Regions from separate parts of the Pseudomonas sp. E102 genome, predicted to be linked through region 1. Evidence: riboswitches for the same ligand, from Rfam matches in the RefSeq annotation. Region 1 holds a riboswitch; each other region holds the start of a gene.
What was found. A riboswitch is a leader RNA that binds a small molecule or an ion and turns the genes downstream of it on or off. The one in region 1 is predicted to bind cobalamin.
Positions count from the first base shown of each region.

Region 1 (7,223 bases):
TGGTAACGCCGCCGAGCAACTGCCGGATCAGCGCGGTGCCGCTGGCCGGCAGCTCGGTGGTCAGCGGATAACCCTCGGCCTGCATCGCCCGCAGAATATTCAGCGCCGCCGCTGGCGTGTCCAGGCCGACACCGTTGCCGATGCGTCCGTCCCGGGTCGGGTAGTTGGCCAGGATCAGCGCCACGCGCTTTTCGCCGTTGGGCAGGCGCGCCAGGGTGGTCCAGCGGCGGGCCAGTCCAGCGACAAAATCCATGCGTTCGGGTATCGCCCGGTAGCAGACTACATCGCTCTGGCTGCGCTCGCTGCGCCAGGCCAGGTCCTTGAAACTGATGGGCCGGCTGATGATTCGCCCGTCCAGTTCCGGCAAGGCGATGTGCATCGCCAGGTCCCGTGGGCCCAGGCCTTGTTCGCTGGCGCGCCAGCCGGGTTCGTTGTCCTGGGCGCAGATCGCCTGGATCATCGGGATATCGCGGCGAAACGGCCGCAAGTGCGGCGCTTCCGGACTCGATTGTGCAAAGCCGGTGGTGTTGAGAATAACCCCCGTTGCCACTTCGTCCAGCCAGTCTTCCACCTGTGCCAGACAACCGGGTTCCTTGAGGCTCGCCACGGCGATTGGCAAAGGGTTGAGTCCCGCCGCTTGCAGCCGCTGGCAGAACACGTCGATGAACGCGGTGTTCGCGGCTTGCAGGTGGGAGCGATAAAACAACAGCGCCGCTACGGGATCGCCTGCCCGCCAGTCCGCTTGCCAATCATTCAGGGTCGCGTTGGTTTTTTCCGGGTGATAGATCGCCGTGCGCGCCAGGGGCTGGGGCTCGCCCCACGGATAATCGCGGCCAAACCATTGGCTGCCCAGGTGACGGAACAGGTTAAGGGCGTTTTCCAATCCGCCTTGACGAAGAAACTGCCAGAGCCGATCGCGGTGCTCGGCGGACACGTTGCTCAGGTCGCTGAGCTCCGGGTCCGGACGGTCGTCCCCCGGCACCAGGATCAGTTTCACCCCGCGCCCGGCCAGTTCCACCAGGCGCTCGACGCCGTAGCGCCAATAGCCGATGCCTCCGTGCAACGACAGCAGGATGACCTTGGCGTGGCGCAATACATCTTCAACGTACAGATCCACCGAGGCGTGGTTCTGCACTTGCATCGGGTTGGCGAGGCGAAACTGCGGAAAATCGTCCGGCAACTGCCGCGCCGCTTCTGCCAGCAGCGCCAGGCTGGAATCGCCGCTGCACAGGATCACCAGCTCGGCGGGGGTTTGCCCGAGGTCGGCGATGTTGTCATCCGACACGAAACCACCGGGCTGGGTCCTGAGCAGGTGCATGGTTTAGACGCTGAGGGCGGCGCGCAACTGCGCTTCGAGCAGCCCGGCGTCCAGGGCCTGGCCGATCAGTACCAGACGTGTGACGCGCGCTTCATCGGCGCCCCACTGGCGGTCGAAGTGCTTGTCGAAGCGCGTGCCCACACCTTGGATCAACAGGCGCATCGGCTTGTTCGGGATGGCCGCGAAGCCCTTGACCCGCAAGACGTCATGCTGAATTACCAGTTGCGTCAGCGCGTCCAGCAGCAGGCTTTCGTCAGCTTGGGGCAGTTCGATGGAAATCGAATCGAAGGCATCGTGATCGTGGTCGTCGTCATCGCCGTCATGGTGGTGGTCGTGATGGCTGTGGCGGCTGTCGATGTGTTCCTCGGAGCCCGCGCCCAGGCCGATCAACACGTCCAGCGGCAGGCGACCGTTGCTGGCTTCGATGACCTTGACCGCTGGCGGCAGCTCTTCGGCGACTTCCAGGCGGACTTTGGCCAGGTCCTCGGGGTTGATCAGGTCGGCTTTGTTGAGGATCACCAGGTCGGCGCTCGCCAGTTGATCGGCGAACAGCTCGTGCAGCGGTGATTCATGGTCCAGGTTCGGGTCCAGCTTGCGCTGGGCATCGACCTTGTCCGGGAACGCGGCGAAGGTGCCCGCGGCCACGGCCGGGCTATCGACCACGGTGATGACCGCATCGACGGTGCAGGCGCTGCGGATTTCCGGCCATTGGAAGGCCTGGACCAGCGGCTTGGGCAAGGCCAGGCCGGAGGTTTCGATGAGGATGTGGTCGAGGTCGCCGCGACGCGCCACCAACTCACGCATCACCGGGAAGAACTCTTCCTGCACGGTGCAGCACAAGCAGCCGTTGGCCAGTTCATAGACGCGGCCGTTGGCTTCTTCTTCGGTACAACCGATGGAGCACTGCTTGAGGATCTCCCCGTCAATGCCCAGTTCGCCGAACTCATTGACAATGACCGCGATACGTCGGCCTTGGGCGTTGTCGAGCATGTGCCGCAGCAAGGTGGTCTTACCCGACCCGAGGAAACCGGTGACGATGGTGACGGGGAGTTTGGCCAGTGTTTTCATCGGATGCCCTTTGGCAAGGTGGCGGGCAAACGGGACGACAACCACTGGCACAGGCGCGCGCGGAAGATTTCGCCACCGGATCACCCCGCCCGGTTGTAGTGAGAATCTGTTGTCGAGGCAGGTCTCCTGGCTGACGGCGGGCCAAATCGGCTTTTTTCAAAGCCGGGACTGACATTTTGCTGCGCCTTCCCGTGCGCCCGTTGTATAGGGCAAGCACAGTGGCCTTGCAGAAACAGCACCGTTCACAGTTGCGGGGGCAGCCGCGGCTTGGACCGCGTTCCCTTCTCAGGCTCTGTACGCGAACATTTCATACAGACCCTAGCTTCGGCGCGTGCCGAAGAACCTCGAAGGCGCAAGGCTACGCAGGGTGTGCGGGCGGGTCAATGTCCCAAGGCAATCTCCGACGACTGATGCGTCCTGGCGACTGCCCCAAGGGCAAGTCAGCGCGCCGCCACTCGCCAGAGCCGGGCGATGTCCCGGGCCCGCTCGGCCAGCAGGCGTGGCGCATCGGCGCAAGCTTCTTGTAGCGTCATCGGCCCATTCGCCAGGGCAAACGCGGCATCGATGCCGTGCTCATAAAGCGCTTCGTAGCCCTCCCCCAGCGTGCCGGCGATGACCACCACCGGTACGCCGCGCCGCTGGGCGATGCGGGCCACGCCAAACGGCGTCTTGCCACGCAGGGTCTGGGCGTCGAAACGGCCTTCGCCGGTGATCACCAGGTCGGCGCCGTCGATCGCATCGGCCAGGCCGGTCAATTGTGCGACGACTTCCACGCCGGTACGAAACTGCGCCTGGAGGAACGCCTTGGCGGCAAACCCCAGGCCGCCAGCGGCACCGCTGCCGGGTTCGTCGCGAACGTCGCGGTTCAACACTTGGGCACAATGTTCAGCAAAGTGTCCCAGCGCCCGGTCCAGTTGTTGCACCTGCTCGGCGGAGGCGCCTTTCTGCGGGCCGAACACGGCTGAAGCGCCATGGGGACCGCAAAGGGGGTTGTCGACATCGGCGGCAATCTCGAAGCACACGCCGGCCAGGCGCGGGTCCAGGTCGCCCAGGTCGATACGCGCCAGTTTGCCCAAGGCCAGGCCGCCGGGCGGCAGGGCTTGGCCCTGGTCGTCCAGCAATGCCGCGCCCAGTGCCTGCATCGCCCCGGCGCCGCCGTCGTTGGTGGCGCTGCCACCGATCGCCAGGATGACTCGGCTCGCCCCTTCATCCAAAGCGGCGCGGATCAGTTCGCCAGTGCCATAGGTGCTGCTGGAACAAGCGTCGCGCTGTCCCGGCGGCACCAGTTGCAGGCCGCTGGCCTCGGCCATCTCGATGATCGCCGTGCGGCTGTCGGGCAACCAGCCCCAGCGGGCTTGGACAGCGGCGCCCAGCGGGCCACGGACCCGCGCCTCGCGCCATTGGCCATCGCAGGCCGCGAGCACCGCCTCCACCGTTCCCTCGCCGCCATCGGCCATTGGGCACTTGATCAGCTGCGCGTCCGACCAGACCTCGGCCAGCCCTCCTGCGATGGCGTCCGCCACGGCCTGGGCGCTGAGGCTGTCCTTGAACGAGTCGGGGGCGATGACTATTTTCATTTTTGTTCTCCGGTTCCGATGTACAGCATGCTGCCAGCTGACCGCGACTCTGACGCCGGTCCGCCGCACAAAAGACCTTGGGCATTATTGGTCAAATTCACAAAGGATGGGTTGGCATTGCTGGCCTCTTCACGAGCAGGCTCGCTCCCACATGGGAACTGCTGTGGTCGCATATTCTGTAATCACTGGAGATCAATGGTGGGAGCGAGCCTGCTCGCGAAGGGGTCACTCCGGAAAGTTCTGATCATGGGGCAACAATTGAACCCCCAGGTACAACGCCAGCATCCCATCCAGCCTGAGCGGGTCGACGCCGCTGAGTTCGGCGATTCGTTCCATGCGATAGCGCAGGCTGTTGCGGTGGATGCCCAGGGCGTCGGCGCAGGCCTGGCTCTGGCCGTCGTGTTCGCACCAGCTTCGCAAGGTAGCGAGCAATTGGCCGTTGCTGTCCTTGGCGATCACTTTGCGCAACGGGCTGAGCAGTTCGTCGAGGGCATCATCGCTGCGATGCCGCCAGAGCATCACCGGCAGCCGATAGCGATTGAGAAGCAGCAAGCGCGACTGCGGCAGGACATCGCGCCCATACGCCAGCAGATCCGCCACCCGCCGGTAGCAACGGCGCAGCCCCGCCAGCCCCTCGGCCTGGCCGCCCACAGCAACTCGCAGGATGCTCCAGCCCAGGCCATCGAGCTTGCCCAGCAGCCGCTCGTTCTCCACCGAGGCCGTGACCGGCCGGCACCAGAGCAAGGAGGATTTGGACGACGTCAGGCACCAGCTGTCCGGGTAGCGCGACATCAGCCAGGCGCTCAGCGATTCGACGGTTTGACCAGGGCCATGCTCCAAGCCCAATTCGAACAGATACGGTACGCGCGACAGCTGCGGCTTGAGGCCCATCTGCTGCGCTTCATCGAGCAACCTTGGCGAATCCCCGGCATCGCCCAGCAGCAATGCCAGCAAGTCATCGCAACGCTGGCGGCGCCATTGCTGCTCGGCCTGCTGGTTGCGCTGGCCGAGCAACATTTCGGCGGTCATGCGCACCAGTTCGGCGTAAGTGCGCAATTGCGCGGGTTCGCCGGTAATGCCCAGCACGCCGATCAAGCGCTGATCGAGCATCAATGGCAGGTTGATTCCCGGCTGTACGCCCTTGAGGTGGACGGCGGTGTGCTCGTCGATTTCCACCACCCGTCCGTTGGCGAGGACCAGTTGCGCGCCCTCGTGGCGGGTATTGATGCGCTCGCGCTCGCCGCTGCCGAGGATCAAGCCCTGGTTGTCCATGACGTTGACGTTATAGGGCAGAATCGCCATCGCCCGGTCGACGATGTCCTGCGCCAGGTCGTGATCGAGTTCGAACATGGGCGGTGTTCCTTGCAAGCGGCGTGATTGTTGTTTTGAGGTGCGCCGCCCACGGGATTGGTCAGGCGCACAGGGTCGGATTGCAAACGTTGTGCTGCGGCACAAAGACACGGGACCTTGGGCTGGCCGAGACTCAAGGGGCGGTCAACGTTACCCCTTGGCACGCCAAAATCATAATAAAGAGAGCCCCGTCATGTCCCAGAGCGCAGCAGCCCTCCTGGCTACCCCCGACGAAAAGAATACCGTCTACAAGCGCATCACCCTGCGTTTGATCCCGTTCATCTTCATCTGCTACCTGTTCAACTACCTCGACCGGGTGAACGTTGGCTTCGCCAAGTTGCAGATGCTCGACGCGTTGAAGTTCAGCGAAACCGTGTACGGCCTCGGCGCCGGGATTTTCTTCATCGGCTACGTGCTGTGCGGCGTGCCGAGCAATCTGGCCTTGACCAAATTCGGCCCTCGGCGCTGGATCGCCCTGATGATGATCACCTGGGGCACGCTGTCGACCTGCCTGCTGTTCGTCACCACCCCAACCCAGTTCTACACCTTGCGGCTGTTCACCGGGGCGGCTGAAGCCGGGTTCTTCCCTGGCGTCGTGCTGTACCTTTCGCAATGGTTCCCGACGTTCCGCCGTGGCCGGATCATGGCGCTGTTCATGTCGGCCATCCCAGTGTCGGGGCTGCTGGGCAGCCCGTTTTCCGGCTGGATTCTCAACCACTTCGCCGCCGGCCAGGGCGGCCTGGCGGGTTGGCAGTGGATGTTCCTGCTGCAAGGCATCCCGACAGTGATTCTCGGCGCCCTGGCGTTCTTCCTGCTCAGCGACACCTTCGCCAAGGCCACCTGGCTGACCGACCATGAACGCGCCGTGCTCACCGCCGACCACGCCGAAGACCTGGCCAACAAACCGAAAACCACCACAGACTCCCTGGCCGCCGTGTTCAAGAACCCGGCGATCTGGGCCTTCGGCCTGGTGTACTTCTGCATCCAGAGCGGCGTGTATGCGATCAATTTCTGGCTGCCGTCGATCATCAAGAACCTCGGTTTCAGCGATAACCTGGTGATCGGCTGGCTGAGTGCGATTCCCTATCTGCTGGCGGCGGTGTTCATGTTGCTGGTGGGGCGCTCGGCGGATCTGCACAAGGAGCGTCGCTGGCACTTGGTCGTGCCGATGCTGATGGGCGCGGTGGGGCTGCTGATCGCGGTGAACTTCGCCACCACGCCGGCCATCGCCATCCTCGGCCTGTCCATCGCCACCATGGGCGCCCTCACCGGCCTGCCGATGTTCTGGCCGGTGCCCACCGCCCTGCTCAGCGCGGGCGCGGCGGCCGGCGGGCTGGCGTTGATCAACTCCATGGGCCAGATGGCCGGTTTCCTCAGCCCATACCTGGTGGGCTGGGTCAAGGACACCACCGGCTCGACCGATGCGGCGCTGTACCTGCTGGCCGGCGTGATCGTCTGCGGCAGCCTGTTGGCGCTGCGCATGACCCGCACCTTGCGGGCCTGACACCCCTTTTACCCTGTGGGAGCGAGCTTGCTCGCTCCCACAATTGATTTGTGGTGGTTTGAGAATTCTGTTTGATCCTTGCGGCGGTTCTGGTATTTGATTGAACCTTCCCCATGAATAAAAGGATCTTGTCATGAGCTACCGCACGCTAGGCCATTCAGGGTTGCAAGTCTCGACGTTGACCCTGGGCACCATGATGTTCGGCGAACAGACCAGCACCGAAGATTCGCTGCGGATCATCGACAAGGCCTGGGACCAGGGCATCAACTTCATCGACACCGCGGACGTCTACACCGGCGGTCGCTCCGAAGAAATCGTCGGCGAGGCGATTGCCCATCGTCGCCATGAATGGGTGCTCGCCACCAAGGTCGGCTTCGGCCCGCCGGACGGTATGCCTAACCGCAGC
Region 1 covers NZ_CP084025.1:1,560,429-1,567,651, reverse strand. Annotated here, with positions in the region: gene cobN (cobaltochelatase subunit CobN) at 1-1,318, opposite strand, end outside; gene cobW (cobalamin biosynthesis protein CobW) at 1,322-2,386, opposite strand; cobalamin riboswitch at 2,486-2,722, opposite strand; gene DOCECA_RS07285 (glycerate kinase) at 2,827-3,963, opposite strand; gene DOCECA_RS07280 (sugar diacid recognition domain-containing protein) at 4,189-5,313, opposite strand; gene DOCECA_RS07275 (MFS transporter) at 5,507-6,817, shown strand; gene DOCECA_RS07270 (aldo/keto reductase) at 6,951-7,223, shown strand, end outside.

Region 2 (7,223 bases), 110 kb from region 1:
GTACCAGACGTAATATTGCCCGTCCAATTGCGGAATAGCTGCCGTTGGTACCGACACCTCCCCAGATGACGTTAGATCTTGGGTATGTACAGGCGTCCCGACACCGTAACTGTCCCCCGCATAGACGTGAATGACATCGTCATCACGATGAAAGTCATAGCTAACATTGATGGCCAGCTCCAGCGTGCTGTTATTGGCGAGCCAATCATCATCAATTTCTTGACCCGGAGCCAAATTTACAAATATGGCGGCCTCCGGCTTCAGCCTCATATTCGACTGTTTGTCATGCTCAGGTGCATACCGGTCAATTTCTGCTGGGAACCATGGCGACATGTCCGCGTTGCCGTCCGCGCCTTTGTAGTGGACAAATTGATATTCGTAAGTCGTTGACGCTTTCGATGCGTCATCATCCGCGAGCGCAATAGTGGATACCGGAATATTGAGTTCCGTCGGGCGACCTGTTACAGGGCCAAACTGGCCGTCAGCGACCATGGTACCGTCCCCCGTATCTGGCGCCTTCCGCTCATACAACTCCCACTCGTCACTGTCATGCGGGCTTGCAATATCACCGGTATGGAATCGAACCGTCATCGTCCCGGTGTCCAGCACCGATTTGGGGATCAGGTCGTCTATGATCTGTCCGACAATTTCGGGGGGATTCAGCAGAACGCCGGAGTCAGAATTTTTCGTGCGTAAGGCTGTCCGCGAGCGCTCAGCAATCTGCTTCAGCGTTAATACTTCACCGTTGGGACTTGTACTTGTACTGGTCATTTTTATTTCTCCATAAACTATAAACTGAACTGAACTGAACGAGACATCTTCAAATCTCAAAGAGATTCAATCGTCACCACGCCACCGAATCGAATGCAGCGCAAATCCTTAACGTCTGCCGAGACTATAAAAGAAAGCACCGCTCTCGAAGTTCCGTCTACCTCATACCTCATGCACCTTTGCTATCTTAGACAAATCCGCCACAAGGCTCCGTCTCGCCCGGAATGACTCGATCGATCTTGACCAAACCTTTCTTCGACCGACCTTTAGGAATTCCATTTCGATAAATCGTGTACTGAGCAATGCCGGAATCGCTATCCACCATAGGCTTTACATAGGGTACGAAAGGGATTTCCATGACAAATCCATAGGCCGCTTCGCTGTCACTTATCGTTTTGCGAAACTCGTAGATGGGCGTCAGTGCCGGAGGGCTGCCATTCAAAGTGCTAAATCCCTGCCACTCAAGAACACATTCGTCCTGCCCATTGAAAATCGATTCAGGCGCTATCGCCACCCTGACCTTTTCCCAGATTGGCACGGGCGAAGTGCAATTGAGATAACCCCATAAGTTGCTGTCCGGAAAGGTCGGCTCCGCCAAGGTTGGTACAAGCACCGGTGTATGATCGATCGTCAGTTTGCGAATCGGTGAAGGATCGAAATTTCCGTTAACACTATGCTCTAACAGATAGCGAATTTCGGCAGTACCGTCGACGCTCATCATTTGAGGCGTTATTGGAAATGTAAACTCCGGTCGATCATCTACCTGATAGTATCTGTTGTTAAAAATTACCGTTTCTGTTGGTGGATTTATTGGCTGCTTCCAATAAACCGTAAGCTCCGTATATATTCCGGGCTGCCCCGGAAAATCGGTCCAGCGCGTTATTCTTCCGGTCGTTCCGTTAGTCAGTTGTTCTAACGGAATACGGCCTTCCGGGTCCAGTTCACTCACGCCATCTATGCGCAAAGGTACAGCTGTGATTTGACCGTTCGGCTGTGCCATTTGTATCGTGCTCCGGATAAGTGCGCTGCGGGCGCACATTGCCTAACGAAGTCCACGATTCAATTAAGCGCCGGGTATATATGTTTGCCTACTGTCATATCTGACAGGTCAACCTACCGTTCATTGGGCCGGCGTCTCGGCGGGTACGCCTTGGGCTTCTCTAAGTTGTTCCACAGCACAGTGGGCAATTCGCTGGCACGCCTTCGCCAGTTCCATCCGACCTATCACTAACCCAATCCGAATATGCCCCGCCGCACTCGGCCCAAACGCCTCCCCCGCCAACACCGACACGCCATACCCGTCCAGCAGCCGCTCGGCAAACGTTTGGGCATCCAGCCCCGTCTCACGCACATCGACCATTACGAACATGCCGCCATCGGGTCGTACAGGTTTGAGCCCTGGACAGCCCTCAAGCGCCGCGCATACCAAGTCCCGACGTTGGCGATACTCCGCGCGCATCTGCGCCACTTCCGGCAGATCCCGTTCAAGGGCAACCAGGGCACCGCACTGGACGAAATCCGGCAAACCAAACAGCATGCACAGCGACAGATTGGAAAGGTGTTCAGCGAGAGGTTCGGGGCCAATGGCCCAGCCGATGCGCCAACCGGTCATGGCATGGGATTTGGACAGGCTGTTGATGGTGACGGTGCGCTCGGCCATGCCCGGCAGGCCGGCCGGGCTGATGTGCTCGCCTTCGTAGAGCAGGTCGCTGTAGACCTCATCGCTGATCAGCCACAGATCGTGTTCGATGCACAGTTGCGCCAGGGCTTGCCAGGTGCACAGCGGCAGGCTGGCGCCGGAGGGGTTGTTGGGGCTGTTGATCAGCATCGCACGGGTGCGCGGGGTGATCAGCCGGGCGACGTCGGCCGGCTGGACTCGGAAGCCGTTCTCCGGCGTCACCGCCACCGGCACCACTTTCGCTGCGCAGGCACCGAATGCCGCTTCGTAGGTGACGTACATCGGTTCGGGCGACGATCACTTCATCGCCAGGGTCGAGCAGGCATTGCGCGACGGCATAGACGCCGCATTGCGCGCCGGGCAGCACCGTAACGTGGCCCGCGCCCACTGGTTGGCCGCAGCGTTGTTGGTGCCGCCGGGCGATGCTGGCGCGCAGGCTGTACAAGCCGCTGGTGTCCGAATAGTGGGTATCGCCGGCACGCAGGCTGGCGACGGCGGCCTCGACAATGGCGGGCGGGGTGTCGAAATCCGGATCGCCCACCGAGAGCAACAGCACGTCCCTGCCCTCCCCGCGCATCGCCAGCGCCCGGTCATGAATGGCCCAGGCGGCAGCGCCGTCGCCAGTGATGCGTTGGGTCAGGGCTGAAAAGCGCATGTCATTTCCTTGTGAGTTGCGGTATTGAGCTCAACCCTATCTCAAATCCCGAAGCGCGCCACCGTTTGGATGGCCTTGCGCATTGACGCCCGGCCCTCGCCCATGGTCTGCTGTACGCCAGTTTGGGTGCCCTTCACAGGGTGAAACGGGAAACCGGTGAATCGTGTGCTTTACTTCAAGGCCACGTCAGTCCGGTGCTGCCCCCGCAACGGTAAGCGAGTGAAGCGTCGAAACCACTGTGCATGCGCATGGGAAGGGGACGCTTTCAGGCAAGGCTCAGGCCCTGCCCCTCGTGAGCCCGGAGACCGGCCCATGACTTCTTTTCAACAAACCCGCGGTGGGCGGGCGCTGTTCGAATCCCGGCGAGTCTTCGCCTGGGTTTTCACTGCGCTTGGTCCGCCCGCTGACACCAGAGGGAAGCGCCATGTCGACCATCAGCAGCACCGCCCGCACGACCAGTAGCACCGTCACCCTGAGCCAGCGCTTGAGCGCCGCGGTCCTTGCCTCGATTCTCGGCGCGGGCCTGGTGTATTTCGCCGGTTTCTCCCACATCGAAGCGGTGCACAACGCAGCCCACGACACACGGCACAGCGCCGCGTTCCCGTGCCATTGAGCGCCGACACCATGATCAAGCGTATCGCGCAAACCGCCGGTTTCAGTGGATTGTTGGCCGCCCTGCTGCTGACTCTTCTACAAAGTTTTTGGGTATCGCCGCTGATCCAGCAAGCCGAGACCTACGAAAAGGCCCCGGCCGCCGAGGTCCATGAACACGCCGCTGGGGTTGCACACAGCCATGACGCGCAAGCCTGGGAGCCCGAGGACGGCTGGCAACGCGTGCTCTCCACCACCGGCGGCAACCTGGTGGTCGCGGTGGGTTTTGCGCTGATGCTCGCGGGCCTGTACACCTTGCGTGAACCGACGCGCACATCCCAGGGTTTGCTCTGGGGCCTGGCCGGCCATGCCACCTTCGTCCTGGCGCCGACGCTGGGCTTGCCCCCGGAACTGCCGGGCACTGCTGCGGCGGATCTGGCCCAACGGCAGATGTGGTGGATCGGCACCGCTGCGTGCACGGCGGTGGGCATCGCCCTGATTGCGTTCGGTCGGCATTGGCTGTTGAAAGTGTTGGGCCTTGCGACCTTGCTGATTCCTCACGTCATTGGCGCCCCGCAGCCGGACGTGCATTCCATGCTCGCGCCCGAGGCGCTGGAAAGTGAGTTCAAGCTCGCTTCGCAATTGACCAATGTTGCGTTTTGGCTGGCCTTGGGCCTGATCAGCGCCTGGCTGTTCCGCCGTGGTGCACAGGCTCACGACCAAGCATGAGTGGCGGGTCGATCCTGGTGGTCGGCCTCGGCTGCCAGCGCGGTTGCCCGGCCAGCACGTTGCGGGCATTGCTTGAGCAGACGCTGCTGGCCCACGGTATCGCGCTCGACGAAATAAGGGCATTGGCGAGCATTGACCGCAAGCGTGACGAGCCGGGGCTGCTGGAGTTGGCAGCGCAATTATCGCTGCCGCTGACGTGTTTCAGCGCTGAACAACTGGCGGGTTATCAAGCACAGCTCAGCCATCGCTCAGCCATCGCTTTCGAGCATATGGGTTGCCATGGCGTCGCCGAAAGCGCCGCCCTCGCCCTGGCCGATCAACTGGGTGTTTCGCCCGCAAGATTGCGAGTTACCCGCCAGAAAGGCCCGCAGGCGACATTGGCATTGGCGATGGCTTTGTAACACTCGATAATCGCTCGCCGAATCATGAGCATTGCTCATGCACGCCCTCATCTTTGCATAGGAACCGGTCATGACCGTTTACTTCATCGGCGCCGGCCCTGGCGATCCGGAGCTGATCACCGTCAAGGGCCAGCGGCTGATTCGCAACTGCGCCGTGATCATCTACGCCGGCTCCCTGGTGCCAACGGCTGTGCTGGAAGGCCACCGCGCCGAACAAGTGGTCAACAGCGCCGAGCTGCACCTGGAACAGATCATCGATCTGATAAAGTCGGCACACCTCAACGGTCAGGATGTAGCGCGAGTGCACTCCGGCGACCCAAGCCTTTACGGCGCGATCGGCGAGCAGATCCGCTACCTGCGGGAGCTGGACATTCCTTTCGAAATCATCCCGGGCGTGACCGCCACTTCAGCCTGCGCCGCTCTGCTCGGTGCCGAGTTGACACTGCCGGACATATCCCAAAGCGTGATCCTGACCCGCTATGCCGACAAAACCGCCATGCCCACTGGAGAAGAGTTGGTCAGCCTGGCGCAACACGGCGCCACCATGGCGATTCACTTGGGCGTCAACCATCTGGAAAAAATCGTCGATGAGCTGCTACCCCACTACGGCGGCGATTGTCCGATTGCGGTAGTTCACCGGGCGACGTGGCCCGATCAGGATTGGGTGGTGGGGACGCTGGAGGATATTGCCGAAAAGGTACGGGCCAAGGGCTATCGGCGTACGGCGTTGATTCTGGTGGGACGGGTGTTGGGCAATGATGTATTCAGCGAATCATCGCTGTACCGCGCTGGACATGCGCATCTCTATCGGCCCTGACTTGTCGGCGCACCCGGATCCCTTGTGGGAGCGAGCCTGCTCGCGAAAGCGGTGGGTAAGCCACTGTGATGTTGGATTTGCTGGCCTCATCGCGAGCAAGCTCGCTCCCACTGGCACCGGCGGCGGTCCTAGGATGGCATGCTGGTCGCAAGCGCTTTTGTGGCGAGGGGATTTATCCCCGCTGGGCTGCGCAGCAGCCCTATCTCCCTAGATTTCGCGGCTTGATAAGGGGGCGCTACGCGCCCCAACGGGGATAAATCCCCTCGCCACAATCAGTAGTAGGCGTTTTCTTTCTGCGTATGGTCGGTCACGTCGCGTACGCCCTTGAGTTCCGGGATGCGCTCGAGCAAGGTGCGCTCGATGCCTTCCTTCAAGGTGACGTCGGCCTGGCCGCAGCCCTGGCAGCCGCCGCCGAACTGGAGTACGGCGATGCCGTCTTCCACCACGTCGATCAACGATACCTGGCCGCCGTGGCTGGCCAGCCCCGGGTTGATTTCGGTTTGCAGGTAGTAATTGATGCGCTCGTTGACCGGGCTGTCGGCGTTGACCATCGGCACCTTCGCGTTCGGTGCCTTGATGGTCAGCTGGCCGCCCATTCGGTCAGTGGCGTAGTCGACCACCGCATCGTCCAGGAAAGCTTCGCTGAACGAATCGATGTACGCGGTGAAGCTTTTGAGCCCCAGCGCGGTGTCTTCAGGTTTTTCTTCTCCCGGCTTGCAGTAGGCAATGCACGTCTCTGCGTACTGGGTGCCGGGCTGGGTGATGAAGATGCGGATCCCGATACCCGGGGTGTTCTGCTTGGACAGCAGGTCGGCCAGGTAATCGTGGGCGGCATCGGTAATGGTAATGGCGGTCATGGAAACTCCTCGCAGGCTTGCCGGCAGTTTACGCCAATCATCGCGCCGGACAAAGTCCTAGTATTTTTGTCAGGAAAGAACCCGACGATGTGAAGGCGCATCGCCAAGCGCCTCGATCAGAGTTTCTGGTAGCGATTCATGTCCAGCACCCCTGCTTCCGTGGGGTCGGTTTCCTGAATGTATCGGCTCAGGTCGTGGAAGTACTGCCAGAACCGCGGATGGCTGCGACGAATCCCCCAGCGCTCGACAACCCGCTCGAACGCCGCCGCATCCGGCGCGCGTTCCATGGCGTCGACAAATGCCGGCACCTACCCGGCGGGGATGTTGAAGATGAAATTCGGATAGCTGCTGAGCACGCCCGGATCACTGCCCAGGTTCAACTGGCAGGCAGAGTCATAGCAGGCGTGGCAGGCCACGCATTTTTCGGTGAAGATCGGCTAGATGTCGTGGGTATAGGAAATCGCGGGAGCGGGACTTCCGGCGGCTGCGGTAAAGGACAACAGCAGCAACAGACTGCCGGATAACAAGCGGTACGGCATATCTCGATCCCTAAGAATTCTCCGGCGATTCTACCGGGCCGGCATCACCTTGCAAACATGAGCGATATTCATGCAAAAGCCCGGCATGATCAAATACCGCACAGGTTTGCTATGATTTCGGCTTTCGTAATGGTCTTTTTTTCCAGGTAGTCCTATGTCCGATCGCAGCGCTCGCCTCCATCTTC
Region 2 covers NZ_CP084025.1:1,449,648-1,456,870, reverse strand. Annotated here, with positions in the region: gene DOCECA_RS06760 (hypothetical protein) at 1-771, opposite strand, end outside; gene DOCECA_RS06755 (hypothetical protein) at 959-1,771, opposite strand; partial or broken gene DOCECA_RS06750 (pyridoxal phosphate-dependent aminotransferase) at 1,892-3,104, opposite strand; cobalamin riboswitch at 3,212-3,432, shown strand; gene DOCECA_RS06745 (CbtB domain-containing protein) at 3,529-3,717, shown strand; gene DOCECA_RS06740 (CbtA family protein) at 3,729-4,424, shown strand; gene DOCECA_RS06735 (cobalamin biosynthesis protein) at 4,421-4,825, shown strand; gene cobM (precorrin-4 C(11)-methyltransferase) at 4,896-5,642, shown strand; gene nfuA (Fe-S biogenesis protein NfuA) at 5,915-6,499, opposite strand; partial or broken gene DOCECA_RS06720 (fatty acid cis/trans isomerase) at 6,616-6,861, opposite strand; gene metH (methionine synthase) at 7,193-7,223, shown strand, end outside.
Region 2: linked by a shared signal. The riboswitch ahead of DOCECA_RS06745 (CbtB domain-containing protein) and the one ahead of cobW (cobalamin biosynthesis protein CobW) in region 1 are both predicted to bind cobalamin.

Region 3 (7,223 bases), 1.9 Mb from region 1:
GATAAAGAGCTGGCAGACTTCGCCGGCAGCAAGCCTTATCAGCTTCCGGTGCTGGCGGACAGCATCCTGGAACGCGGCATGTCCTTGATTGGCACTCGTTACCGTTTTGGCGGTACCTCCGAGGCCGGCTTCGATTGCAGTGGCTTCATCGGTTACCTGTTTCGTGAAGAGGCGGGCATGAACCTGCCCCGTTCCACCCGCGAAATGATCAACGTAAATGCCCCGCTGGTTGCTCGCAACCAGCTTGAGCCTGGCGACCTGTTGTTTTTCAGCACCAATGGTCGTCGCGGTCGGGTCAGTCACGCCGGTATCTACCTGGGCGACAACCAGTTCATCCACTCCAGCAGCCGCCGCAGCGGTGGGGTGCGAATCGACAGCCTGGGCGACAGCTACTGGAGCAAGACCTTCATCGAAGCCAAGCGTGCCCTTGCCATGGCACCGACCGTGGTCACGGCTCGCAAGTAAGCGCACAGTTTGTAGGGCAAACTTAAAGTCTTACTTGAAGTTTGTCCCATAGCCGCTAGAATCCTAGATCATTGATTGATGGCAATCCGCCTGCGTACTACGCGGGCGGATTTGTTTCCATCTCCACGGCAGAAAAGCCGCATCCAGATCAGGATTGTTCCGCATATGTCGACGTCGGCCCGCCTCGTTCTGATTGTTCTTGCCGCGCTGCTCAGCGCCTGCGCCAGTCGCACCCCACCGCCCGCGCCGGTGCGGGCTCCAGTGGTATTCGCGCCCTCCCAGACTTTTTCTCCCGCCGCTGAAGACGTGCTTTTCCGTGCGCTGGGCTTGGTGGGGACGCCCTATCGTTGGGGTGGCAACACGCCGGACTCAGGTTTCGATTGCAGCGGTTTGATCGGCTATGTGTACCGTGACGCTGCCGGGATCTCTTTGCCGCGTTCCACCCGCGAAATGATCAGCATGCACGCGCCAGAGGTTGGCAAAGATGCGTTGCAGACGGGCGACCTGGTGTTCTTCGCCACCAATGGTGGATCCCAGGTCAGCCATGCCGGGATTTATGTAGGGGAGGGACGTTTCGTCCACGCACCGGCCACCGGCGGCACGGTCAAGCTCGACAGTCTGTCCAAGGCCTATTGGCAGAAGGCCTACCTCGGTGCCAAGCGGGTGTTGCAACCGGAACATCTGGCGCGTAATCCCTGACCCTGACGATTGATTTTTTGCGACGCTGGATCGCTCTTGTGGCGAGGTAGCTTGCTCCCTCGCCACGGGGATCGGTTTGAGCGTTAATTTTTCGATACCCGCCAGATCTTGTTCCCTACGTCATCAGCCACCAACAACCCACCTTGTTTATCGATCACCACGCCCACCGGCCGCCCCTGGGCTTTTTCGTCTGCGTTGAGGAAACCGGTCAGCACGTCCACGGGCTGGCCCACGGGTTTGCCGGCATTGAACGGGACGAAGATTACTTTGTAGCCACTGTGGGGCTTGCGGTTCCAGGAGCCGTGTTGCCCGATGAAGGCGCCTTCTGTTAACGGCGCGGGCAATGTGCTGCCTTCGGCGAAGGTCAGGCCCAATGAAGCCGTATGAGGGCCGACGGCATAGTCGGGAGCAATGGCCTTGGCCACAAGTTCGGGATTTTGCGGCTCGACGCGCACGTCGATGTTCTGCCCGTAGTAGCTGTACGGCCAGCCATAAAAGCCGCCGTCCTTCACCGAGGTGATGTAGTCCGGCACCAAGTCGCTGCCGATCTCATCCCGTTCGTTGACCGCCGTCCACAGGGCGCCGCTGCGAGGCTCCCAGGCCAGGCCGTTGGGGTTGCGCAGCCCTGAGGCGAAGATGCGGTGACTGCCGGTGGCCCGATCCACCTCCCAGATGGCCGCGCGGCCTTCTTCCGCGTCCATGCCATTTTCCGCGACGTTGCTGTTGGAGCCGGTCGTGACGTACAACTTGCTACCGTCCCGGCTGGCAATGACGTTCTTGGTCCAGTGGTGGTTGAGGGGGCCGCCGGGCAAATCGACAACCTTGGTGGGTTGCGCCTTTATTTGCGTATCGCCTTCCTTGTAAGGGAAACGGATCAACCGGTCGGTGTCGGCCACATAGAGGTCACTGCCCACCAGCGTCATGCCGAACGGGGAATTGAGGTTTTCCAGGAAAATCGTCCGGGTTTCGGCGACGCCGTCGTGATTGGCGTCCCGCAGCAGGGTGATGCGATTGGGGCTGGGGACGCCAGCGCCGGCGCGGTCCATGACTTTCTTCATGACCCAGCCACGAATGCCTTGGGTATCGTCGGGCTTGGGGGGAGCGTTGGTTTCGGCCACCAGCACATCGCCGTTGGGTAGCACGTAAAGCCAGCGCGGATGATCCAGGCCTTCGGCAAAGGCAACCACCTTCAGGCCTGGGGCCGGGGTTGGCTTGGCGCCGTCCGGCCATCCGATGGCTTCAGCGATATTCACCGTGGGCATCAGGGTCTTGTTCGGCTCGGGCAGTTTCGGTGACGGGCCGATGCCGTCGGAAACCTGCAATGTCGACGACTCGCCGCAAGCGACAAGCCCTGTAGCAAGGGCGGCGATCAACAGGTGATTTGGCTTGAGCATGCGGACTTCCCTATGAGTGCATGTGATTACTCATAGAGAAGCGTAGACGTGGGATGGTTCAACGGTGGGGCGACCCGCCTGGCAAACGAATTTCCTGAGGGAGCGAGCCTGCTCGCGAAAGCAGGTCAACCTGGCAGTGAAATGCGGGTTGCTCCCCCGTCTAGCGAGCAGGCTCGCTGCCACAATCAACCATGAGCCTGCTTGAACAGCACCGCGACCCCTGGGTGATAGTGTCCGGCCTCGTTGCGCAACTTGCGGTAGGCATAAGGGAAGTACCAGGCCACGGCGCAGGTGTTTTCCTTTTGCAGGTCATCGATCATGTCCTGCAACTCTTCTGGCGTCGCGCTTTGCTGGGCTTTTTGCGGGGCGATGAACAGGCAACCCAGTTTCAGGTCGCTGGCGTAGCTGATCCGCTTGGCGTCGCTGGTGGCTTCCAGCAACGGTTGGGTCAGGTTCAGGTTGTTGACCTTCGGCCAGCGCTGCGTGCTCTGGATGTAGGCGCGTTCATCGCTGCTGGCAATCAACAGATCGGCGCTGACATTACGTTCGCCTTCTTCATTCTGCTTGCGAGTCGCTGCGTCCTGCAGCGTGACCATCTCCGCCATCCAGGCTGCGGCCGACAGCAGACCGAGATTGGCTTTTTCATTGTGCCAATAGGGTGTGTCGTTATCGCCGCGCACGGCGTTGTAGCGGTCGATACAATCGAACCAGCGTTCCAGCACCGGGCGCAGGAATTCCAGTTTCGGATTGCTGATGATCATGCCTTGCATCGCATTTGCCCTCTTGTTCTTGTGATATCGGGTCGTAGTGTCTCTTTGATATCACTTGCCGCAGGATCACACAAGATTGACGTCAGCTTATTGATCCCGGCCAATATCCATTGCGCTGCCCATCGCGGCTTTAATTGACGCTCAACCCCCAACCCTCTAACCTTCGCGGCTTGTTTCAGGTGCTCTATGGCAATGGCCGATAGGGTGAAACAGGGAAGCCGGTGCGTGCACAAACCCGGCGCTGCCCCCGCAACGGTAAATGAGTCAAGGCTGCGTATAGGCCACTGTGTCGCATGACATGGGAAGGCGCACAGCCAGGCGTTACGCCGCTCATGAGCCCGGAGACCGGCCTGATTCATCCAACGGCATCACGGTGGGCGATGCCAGGCTCGTTGCCGTCCTTTTTTATGCCCGCCCGCCGTTATCCAGTCCCAACGGAGAGCTCCCCCATGACCGACACGCCCGATCGCGACGAACGCCACCTGGCGCGCATGCTGCGCAAGAAAGCCGTGATTGACGAGCGCATCGCCAATTCGCCCAACGAGTGCGGCCTTCTGCTGGTGCTGACCGGCAACGGCAAGGGCAAGAGCAGTTCTGCGTTCGGCATGCTGGCCCGGGCCATGGGGCACGGCATGCAATGTGGCGTGGTGCAATTCATCAAGGGTCGCAACAGCACCGGCGAGGAGCTGTTTTTCCGCCGCTTCCCGGAGCAGGTGCGCTTCCATGTCATGGGAGAGGGCTTTACCTGGGAAACCCAGGATCGCCAGCGCGACATTGCCGCCGCCGAAGCCGCGTGGGCGGTGTCCCGTGAGTTGCTCAGCGACCCGTCCATTGGGCTGGTGGTGCTCGACGAACTGAACATCGCCCTCAAGCACGGTTACCTCGACCTGGATCAGGTCTTGAGTGATCTGCAGGCTCGTCCGCCCATGCAACATGTGATCGTGACAGGCCGCGGCGCCAAGCCCGAGATGATCGAGCTGGCCGACACCGTGACCGAAATGGGCATGATCAAGCACGCTTTCCAGGCCGGGATAAAGGCGCAGAAAGGCGTCGAACTGTGAGCCGAGTGTCGACCGCCAGCCGCCATTGCCCGGCGGTCTTGATTGCCGCCCCGGCTTCAGGCCAGGGCAAGACCACCGTCACCGCGGCTCTGGCCCGGTTGCACCGCAACCAGGGGCGCAAGGTGCGCGTGTTCAAGTGTGGTCCCGACTTCCTCGATCCAATGATCCTTGAGCGAGCCAGTGGCGCGCCGGTCTATCAGTTGGACATGTGGATGGTCGGAGAGCAGGAAAGTCGCCGGTTGTTGTGGGAAGCCGCCGCAGAAGCGGACCTGATTTTGATTGAAGGCGTGATGGGGCTGTTCGACGGCACACCGTCTAGCGCCGACCTGGCCCGGCATTTCGGCGTGCCGGTGCTGGCGGTTATCGATGGCACGGCCATGGCCCAGACATTCGGTGCCTTGGCCTTGGGCCTGGCACGGTATCAGCCGGATTTGCCCTTCGCCGGGGTCTTGGCCAATCGGGTCGGCACCTTGCGCCACGCGCAATTGCTCGAAGGGAGCCTGACTGAAGGCTTGCGCTGGTACGGCGCGCTTTCGCGGGAAACCGGCATCGAGCTGCCGAGCCGCCATCTTGGCCTGGTGCAGGCCAGCGAATTGAATGACCTGGACGTGCGTCTCGATGCCGCCGCCGAGGCGCTGGCGGGCAGTTGTGAAGTGGCATTGCCGCCTTCGGTGGAGTTCGCGGCGCCGGAACTGACGGCCGTTGAGCGGTGGCTCGACGGCGTCCGCATCGCCGTGGCCCGTGATGAGGCATTTGCCTTTACTTATGGCGCCAGCCTCGATCTGCTGCAAGCCATGGGCGCGCAGTTGAGTTTCTTTTCGCCGATCCACGACACCCAATTGCCCGAGGCGGACAGCCTCTATCTACCCGGTGGATATCCCGAGCTGCACCACGTTGCCCTGGCGCAAAACGCGCCCATGCTGGCGGCGATCCGCGCCCACCATGCATCCGATAAGCCCTTGCTCGCCGAATGCGGCGGCATGCTGTACCTGCTCGATTCACTCACCGACGTCGAAGGCACGCGCGCCGAACTGCTGGGTATGCTGAGCGGCGATGCGCAGATGCAAAAACGCTTGGCGGCCCTCGCGCTGCAATCGGTGGATCTGCCGGAAGGCAACCTGCGCGGGCATACCTATCATCATTCCTTGACCAGCACCACGCTTGAGCCGATTGCCCGTGGGCATAGCCCCAATGGCGGGCGAGGGGCGGAGACGGTTTTCCGACAAGGGCGGATGACGGCTTCGTACGTGCATTTTTATTTTCCGTCCAATCCGAGGGCGATTGCCGCTTTGTTTGCGCCGGACCGAGAAGCAGCCTTCGCGAACAGGCCCGCTCCCACAGGGGATGGTGTGACCTCCAGTACGACGCCTGCCAGTGTGGGAGCGAGCCTGCTCGCGAATCGGCCATGACAGACAGCACTTTTTCCCAAGCCGAACGCGAGGCTGTCTACCGCGCCATCGCCGAACGCCGAGACATGCGTCATTTCATCGGCGGCAGCGTCGAGCCGCAATTGCTGCGCCGCCTGCTTGAAGCCGCGCACCAGGCGCCTAGCGTCGGGCTGATACAGCCGTGGCGGTTTCTGCGCATCAGCGATCGCGCCTTGCGCGGCGAAATCCAGAACCTGGTGGAAGAAGAGCGCATTCGCACCGCCGAAGCCCTGGGCGAGCGTAGTGATGAATTCATGAAGCTCAAGGTGGAAGGTATCCACGACTGCGCCGAAGTGCTGGTGGCCGCGTTGATGGACGACCGCGAGCGGCACATTTTCGGTCGCCGGACCTTGCCGGAAATGGACTTGGCCTCGCTGTCCTGCGCGATCCAGAATCTGTGGCTGGCGGCCCGCGTCGAAGGGCTGGGGATGGGCTGGGTGTCGTTGTTCGAGCCCCAGGCCATGGCCGATCTGTTGGGCCTGCCGGAGGGCGCAAAGCCCCTGGCGATTCTGTGCCTGGGGCCGGTCGAGGGCTTTTACCCAGCGCCCATGCTCGCCTTGGAAGGCTGGGCGAAACCGCGGCCGCTCGAGGAACTGATTTATGAAAATCGCTGGGGAGTGCGTCCATGAGCGTAGCGTTGCTCAGTGCCGCCGCGGTGGCGCTGGATGCGTTGCTGGGCGAGCCCCGGCGCTGGCATCCTCTGGTCGCGTTCGGCCGTCTTGCCAATCGTATCGAACAGCGTTTCAACTCCGGTGGACGGGGCTGGCGCAGTCACGGTGTCACGGCGTGGATCATCGCCGTGCTGCCCTTGACGTTGCTGGCCACAGCCTTGTCCTGGGCGCCCCTGGTAGGGTGGCTGGTGGACATTCTCGCGTTGTATTGCGCCCTCGGCTTGCGCAGCCTTGGTGAACATGTCGAGCCAGTGGCCCGGGCGTTGCGCAGTGGCGATCTGGACGAGGCACGCCAGCGGGTGAGTTATCTGGTCAGCCGCGAAACCGCCGAGTTGGATGAAAACGCCGTGGCCCGCGCCGCCACCGAGTCGGTGTTGGAAAACGGCAGCGACGCGGTGTTCGCCGCCTTGTTCTGGTTCGCGGTGGCTGGCGCGCCTGGCGTGGTGTTGTATCGGTTGAGCAATACCCTCGACGCCATGTGGGGTTATCGCAACGAGCGCTTCGAACGTTTTGGCTGGGCGGCGGCAAAGATCGACGACATGCTCAACTATATTCCCGCGCGCCTGGTGGCCCTGACCTACGCGTTGCTCGGCAAGACCCGACTGGCGTTCAGATGTTGGCGCACCCAGGGGCCAACCTGGGACAGCCCCAATGCCGGGCCGGTGATGGCCGCCGGCGCCGGAGCGCTGGGCGTGGAGCTGGGCGGCGCGGCGATCTACCACGGCGAGCTGCATCA
Region 3 covers NZ_CP084025.1:3,412,449-3,419,671, reverse strand. Annotated here, with positions in the region: gene DOCECA_RS15605 (C40 family peptidase) at 1-465, shown strand, start outside; gene DOCECA_RS15600 (C40 family peptidase) at 631-1,164, shown strand; gene DOCECA_RS15595 (PQQ-dependent sugar dehydrogenase) at 1,248-2,558, opposite strand; gene DOCECA_RS15590 (hypothetical protein) at 2,744-3,328, opposite strand; cobalamin riboswitch at 3,489-3,696, shown strand; gene cobO (cob(I)yrinic acid a,c-diamide adenosyltransferase) at 3,778-4,389, shown strand; gene DOCECA_RS15580 (cobyrinate a,c-diamide synthase) at 4,386-5,798, shown strand; gene bluB (5,6-dimethylbenzimidazole synthase) at 5,795-6,445, shown strand; gene cbiB (adenosylcobinamide-phosphate synthase CbiB) at 6,442-7,223, shown strand, end outside.
Region 3: linked by a shared signal. The riboswitch ahead of cobO (cob(I)yrinic acid a,c-diamide adenosyltransferase) and the one ahead of cobW (cobalamin biosynthesis protein CobW) in region 1 are both predicted to bind cobalamin.